Regions from separate parts of the Ralstonia psammae genome, predicted to be linked through region 1. Evidence: predicted binding sites of a transcription regulator. Region 1 holds the regulator's gene; each other region holds the start of a gene.
What was found. Region 1 encodes NrdR, which represses ribonucleotide reductase genes. Its sites were predicted from a motif close to CACNANATNTNGTG; they were not measured.
Positions count from the first base shown of each region.

Region 1 (2,177 bases):
CATGGTGGACATGGCGCACTACGCCGGCCTGATCGCCGCGGGCGTGTATCCGAACCCGGTGCCGCACGCCGACTTCGTGACGACGACCACGCACAAGAGCCTGCGCGGTCCGCGCGGCGGCGTGATCCTGATGAAGGCCGAGCACGAGAAGGCCATCAACTCGGCGATCTTCCCGGGTATCCAGGGCGGCCCGCTGATGCACGTGATCGCCGGCAAGGCGGTGGCGTTCAAGGAAGCGCTGTCGCCGGAATTCAAGGCCTACCAGCAACAGGTGGTGAAGAACGCTGCCGCCATGGCCGAAACGCTGATGGCCCGCGGCCTGCGCATCGTCTCGGGCCGCACCGAAAGCCACGTGATGCTGGTCGACCTGCGCGCCAAGAAGATCACCGGCAAGGAAGCCGAGAAAGTGCTGGGTGACGCACACATCACCGTCAACAAGAACGCCATCCCGAACGACCCGGAAAAGCCGTTCGTGACGTCGGGCGTGCGCCTCGGTTCGCCGGCCATGACCACGCGCGGCTTCAAGGAAGCGGAGGCCGTGAAGGTCGCTCACCTGATCGCCGATGTGCTGGACAATCCGCACGACGAAGCGAACATCGCCGCCGTGCGCGCCAAGGTGGCTGAGCTGACCAAGCAGTTCCCGGTCTACGCCTAAGGCATCCGCCGATGGCCGGATCTTCCGGCCACGTAGTACCCTGCCGCGATGCGCCTACCCGGGCCATCGCGGCGTTGTTCTTTTAGCGCAGTGCGTTCTTTGAGGTTGCCGAGGAGACCACCGGCATGAAATGCCCCTTTTGCGGCCACGCGGCCACCCAGGTGATTGATACCCGCATGTCGGAAGAAGGCGACACCGTACGCCGCCGCCGCCGCTGCGAATCCTGCGACCGCCGCTTCACCACCTACGAACGCATCGAGCTGTTCTTCCCGGCCGTCGTCAAAAAGAACGGCAGCCGCGTCGATTACGACCGTAACAAGGTCAAGGATTCCATGCGCCTGGCGCTGCGCAAGCGCCCCGTTTCCGCCGAAGCCATCGACGAGGCCATCGCCCGCATCGAAGAAAAACTCCTCAGCCACGGCGAGAAGGAAATCGGCAGCGACCGCGTGGGCGAGCTGGTGATGCGCGAACTCAAGCGGCTGGACAAGATCGGGTACATCCGGTTCGCGTCGGTGTACCGGAGTTTTGAGGATCTCGCGGAGTTTCGCGACGTGCTGGACGAGGTTGCGGCGACGAATGTGCGGAAATAACGCTTTGGGCGGGGTTTTGAAGCGGATCGAGTCCGTCGTTGTTGCGGTGTGACACCGCAGCCGTGCGCCGTCTTCGCACTAGCCGCGAAACGGCGACAGCGGGACGCGCCTGACCACGAATTCCCGCGCCGAACCCCTCGATACACCACTGCAACGCAAGCTAGCGCTTTTCAGGCGGTTCAATCTGAAATTCCAAGTCCCGCATCGCCGCTACATCCATACCCAGGCGCTTGGCGGGAACGAAGCGTGTCTCCATGAGTACCAGAGCCAATCTGGCTGCGGCTACGCGATTTCCTTCACTGGCGCGGATAATTTCGGCGCGCACGACGGCACCATCACGGTCGATATAAACGCGCAACATCATCGATGATGGGTCTGTCACGAGCCCCATCACTTCCAGAAGCTCAAGCGTGCTCGCCGGCAAGGCTTGGCGATCCACTTCCGCAGAGGTATAGAACCGAAGCCCCTCAACCTCCCCGGGAAGGGAGGCGCCCCGCGTGGGTGCTTGTGGAGAAAGACTTGCCTCGGTGGGTAAGCTGGCTTTTCGCGGAGAGACCGGCAGCACCGAAGGCGCAGGCGGGAACGGCACTCCTGTGCCATGCTTCGCGCCATCGCTCGCGGCTTCCGCAGCGGGAGTTACCAGGAGGCTGACGAACAACGGCCGCTGATCACCTGACGATTTGTCGCCCAGTGCTTGTGGCGTCCAAAATCCGGCAGCATGCAGAAGGGCCAAGTGGCCCGCCGCAGCAACCGCCCAGCCGATCCACGCACGCCTCATACAACCGATCTTTCCTTGACCTTCTGCGGCACGTCGAGGAGCGGTGCCATTGTCCGGTCGCCGTTAGTCAGCCGTAGGAACTTCACGCCAATTGATCTGGCGAATCGCCTGCACCACCGTCGGTACCAATGGTACGGAATTGATGGCGCTGTTG
Region 1 is NZ_CATZBU010000001.1:42,647-44,823, forward strand. It holds gene glyA (serine hydroxymethyltransferase) at 1-655, shown strand, start outside; gene nrdR (transcriptional regulator NrdR) at 781-1,245, shown strand; gene R2N16_RS00255 (energy transducer TonB) at 1,406-1,978, opposite strand; gene R2N16_RS00260 (pilus assembly protein) at 2,087-2,177, opposite strand, start outside.

Region 2 (2,177 bases), on a different contig from region 1:
AGGATCTCGTTGGTGGCCATGGCCTCCACGATGCTGCGCGGGAACACGTGCGTGATGAACGCCTTGAGCGTGAAGTCGCCCGTCTTCAGGCCCGAGGTGGCCGACACATCCGGCAGCGCGAGGTTCATGTGCACACCCGGCTGGAAGAAGTTGACCAGCAGCATGCCCAGCGCCAGCGACGTGGCCGACGCGCACACAAACCAGACCATCGCGCGCAGGCCCACCCGGCCGACCGAGCGGCCACCGCTCATGCTCGCCAGGCCCGTCACCAGGGTCGAGAACACCAGCGGCGCGATGATCATCTTGATCATGCGCAGAAAGATGTCCGTGATGATGCTGAAGTACGAAGCGATGTCCTTGGCCGCCGCGGCGTCCTTGGCGTATTCGTGGCAACCCCAGCCGACAGCAATGCCCAGCAGCATTGCCAGCCCGATGTGAGAGGTCAGACGTTTGGTGTTCAAGACTTTCTCCAAGGAATATCCGTGGCCGGAGGGACGGCGCACGCAGACGCGGATCTCATGGGGCCAAGGGCCGGCCCAAGCTCGTCACGCTTTGTAAAAAGCGACGATATTAGAGAAGCGCATGGCGATCGTTATGTCGATGTTGCATAGCACCATGCAATTTCTGCATACATTGATATGGCGCCTCTGGCGCTCTGCTGCGATGCCGCATGGGCAGTGGAATCGGCCGGCGCGCGGCGGATTATTGAGCCGCACGCAATGCCGTCGGGGCGTACCAACAAGCGCCGTTTAAAGCACATGAAATGCGACGCTTGCACCACGTAAGCCGCTGATACCATCGTGGACTTACGTCACCCACCGGAGCCCGCGATGAAAATGGCACCCTTCGCCTTTGGCACGACCGACTGGTCCGCCGTTGAACCGACCGAACACACTGGCGAGACCGGCATGGCGATCTGGCGCACCCGCTACTTTGGCGACGCGTCGAACCGCATCCGCGTGCGCATGGTCGAGTACACGCCCGGCTACCTGGCTGACCACTGGTGCAAGAAGGGCCACATCCTGTTCTGCCTGGATGGCGAGCTGGAAACCACGCTGGAAGACGGCCGCAAGTTCACGCTCACGCCCGGGATGAGCTATCAGGTGGGCGACGATGCTGAAGCCCATCAGTCGTACACCAAGAATGGCGCCCGGCTGTTCATCGTCGACTGACAGTGACACGCACTTTCCGCGTCACACACGAACCGGTTGACCGGGGTCAAGCGATTCAAAAATCCAGGTCATTCAGGCTCATTGACCACAATATGTAGTGCTAGTCTGACTCCATACCACTAGATGGAGTACCCCATGACGAGCACACAGGTCAGCAGGCAAGTCACCAAGCGCGACGGTTCATTGGCACCGTTTGATGCGCAGAAGATCCGCCAGGCCATCGCCGCAGCCGGCCAGGCCATCGGCGAATTCGACACCGTCGAGGCGCAGCGCCTGACCGCGGGCGTGCTCGGACATCTCGCCCCGCTTCCCTGCCCTGATATCGAAATCATCCAGAACTGCGTGGAAGAGGTACTGGTGAACGCCGGCTATTGGCGCACCGCGCGTGCCTACATCGTCTACCGCGAGCAGCACGCCCGGCTGCGTTCGCTCAAGCACACGCTGGTCGACGTCGAGAGCACGATGGACGAGTACCTTGAGCAGCGCGACTGGCGTGTCAATGCCAACGCCAATCAGGGCTACAGCCTGGGCGGGCTGATCCTGAACGTGGCGGGCAAGGTCACGGCCAACTACTGGCTCTCGCACGTCTACAGCCCCGAAGCCGGTGCGGCGCACCGCGAAGGCGACCTCCACATCCACGATCTCGACATGCTCTCGGGCTACTGTGCAGGCTGGTCGTTGCGGCAGTTGCTGACGGAAGGCTTCAACGGCGTGCCGGGCAAGGTGGAAGCCACGCCGCCGCGGCATATGTCCGCAGCCATCGGGCAGATCGTCAACTTTCTCGGCACGCTGCAAAACGAGTGGGCCGGCGCGCAGGCGTTCAGCTCGTTCGATACGTACATGGCGCCGTTCATCCGCCGCGACGGGATGTCGTATGCGGCGGTAAAGCAATCCATGCAGGAGCTGATCTACAACCTGAACGTGCCCAGCCGCTGGGGTACGCAAACGCCGTTCACCAACCTCACGTTCGACTGGACTTGCCCAGCCGACCTGCGCGAACAGATT
Region 2 is NZ_CATZBU010000011.1:37,616-39,792, reverse strand. It holds gene R2N16_RS19160 (dicarboxylate/amino acid:cation symporter) at 1-461, opposite strand, end outside; gene R2N16_RS19155 (DHCW motif cupin fold protein) at 831-1,172, shown strand; gene R2N16_RS19150 (ribonucleoside triphosphate reductase) at 1,308-2,177, shown strand, end outside.
Region 2: the regulator NrdR is predicted to act here: its motif matches at 1,259-1,272, upstream of R2N16_RS19150 (ribonucleoside triphosphate reductase).

Region 3 (2,177 bases), on a different contig from region 1:
TTGGGGCGGCCAGGGTGGTGACGGTATCGTCCGTCACGCTATGGCGGTTCTGCCAGGTGCCGGTCAGCACGGTGGCCCAGCTTGGCGTATCCAGCGGCGGCTGGGCGGTGGTCGTGCCCAGCGTCCCCCCGGTGGAAGCCGGCATCACCGCCAGCGTGCCGAGGTTCGGCAAGCTGCGCTGCAAGAGCGCGCTCTGCACCTGCGCGTAGGTGGCGCCGTCCACGCCCACCACCAGCACCTTCTTGCTGGCGTTGGAGGACGGTGCGTCCGTGTTGCCCTGGTTGGCGATGGGGCTGCTGTCGCTACCGCCGCATGCGGTCAATGTGGCCGCCAGCGCAGCGGCCACGGTTGTGCTTAGCGTGGCCCTCAGCAGGCCGCGGGCAGGTTGATTCCAAGCCATGTCGATTTCCTCGGTCGTTGTGTGCGGCGCTCGGTGTCCCGCCGCTGTGATTGCGCTCCCTGCAATGCGACCGAAGCGTAGGGTTGGGGCCTGTCGCTCAAGTGACAGCCGAGGCAAGAATGCTGATGCCGCTATTCGGATTTCTTGAGCGAGTGGAATGTCGAGGAAGGCATCGGCCGCAGCATGCCTGCACCGGTGCAGTGCGCTGCACACTTGCCCCCACCGTAGATGAGGTGACGTCTATTGAGCTTGCGACGTCGATAGAAAGAATTATTCTGGAAGAAGGGTCATTGCGACGCCGCACGCCAGCCCCGCCGACCCGTTGTGCCGCCTGGGATGGCGGGTTTGCGGCACTGCATTTGGATTGAGAAACCCCCCCTTCGTCGCCATCTGTCAAGACTGGTCTTGTTTGATCGATCCACTATACTTAGGGCTAATCCCGGGGTAACACACTAGATATAGTGGTGACTTTCCGGGATTCTTATTTCGGCGCCACGCGGGGGCGGGCGTACGGCGGGTCAAGCCGACGCTTGGGAGCTGAGAAAAGGCAAGGGTCTTTTCCGTCTCATTTCTCCGCATGGCGCAAGGGTTCGCCAAGGGTGCTTCACCCAGCGGCGAGCCAATAAAACGAACGGTTCAACAGGAGTCCACATGCAGACGGCCCAACCCGAAATCCACTCCGGCACCGCCAATCCTTCCCAATTTGCGCAAAGCGCTGGCGGTACGGCCGTGGCCCCCAGCGCCGGCTACGCCGACTACAAGATCATTCGCCGCAACGGCGCCGTGGTCAGTTTTGAGCCTTCCAAGATCGCCGTGGCCATGACCAAGGCCTTCCTCGCCGTGAATGGCGGGCAGGGCGCTGCTTCCGCGCGTGTGCGCGAGCTGGTCGACCAACAAACGCAGAACGTGGTGCGCGCCCTGCTGCGCAGCCGTCCGAACGGCGGCACGTTCCACATCGAAGACGTGCAGGATCAGGTTGAACTGGCCCTGATGCGCTCGGGCGAACATGACGTGGCCCGCGCCTACGTGCTGTACCGCGAGCGCCGCGCCCAGGAGCGCGCGCAAGCCGGCGAAACCCAGCAGCAACCGGCCGTCATCGGCCTGAACGTGACCGACGGCGGCATCACCCGCCCGCTGGACATGGCGGCGCTGCGCAACGTGATCGTCTCGGCCTGCGAAGGTCTGGGCGAAGCGGTGGATCCGGAGCCGATCCTCAAGGAAACGGTCAAGAACCTGTATGAAGGCGTGCCGATGACGCAGGTGTACGACTCGGCCATCCTGGCCTCGCGTACCCTGATCGAAAAGGACCCGGCGTACAGCCAGGTCACGGCGCGCATCCTGCTGCACACGATCCGCCGCGAAATCCTCGGCGAAGAAGTCACGCAAGCGGAAATGAGCACGCGTTACGTCGACTACTTCCCGCAGTTCATCAAGCGCGGCATCAACGCCGAGCTGCTCGACGACAAGCTGGCCCAGTTCGACCTGGCCCGCCTGGGTGCGGCGCTGGACGCCTCGCGCGACTTCCAGTTCAACTACCTCGGCCTGCAGACGCTGTACGACCGCTACTTCCTGCACATCAACGAGACGCGCATCGAGATGCCGCAGGCGTTCTTCATGCGCGTGGCGATGGGCCTGGCGCTGAACGAAATCGATCGTGAAGCCCGCGCCATCGAGTTCTACCAACTGCTGTCGTCGTTCGATTTCATGTCGAGCACGCCGACGCTGTTCAACTCGGGCACGCGCCGCTCGCAGCTGTCGTCGTGCTATCTGACCACCG
Region 3 is NZ_CATZBU010000015.1:49,081-51,257, reverse strand. It holds gene R2N16_RS22190 (LamG-like jellyroll fold domain-containing protein) at 1-400, opposite strand, end outside; gene R2N16_RS22185 (ribonucleoside-diphosphate reductase subunit alpha) at 1,052-2,177, shown strand, end outside.
Region 3: the regulator NrdR is predicted to act here: its motif matches at 851-864, upstream of R2N16_RS22185 (ribonucleoside-diphosphate reductase subunit alpha).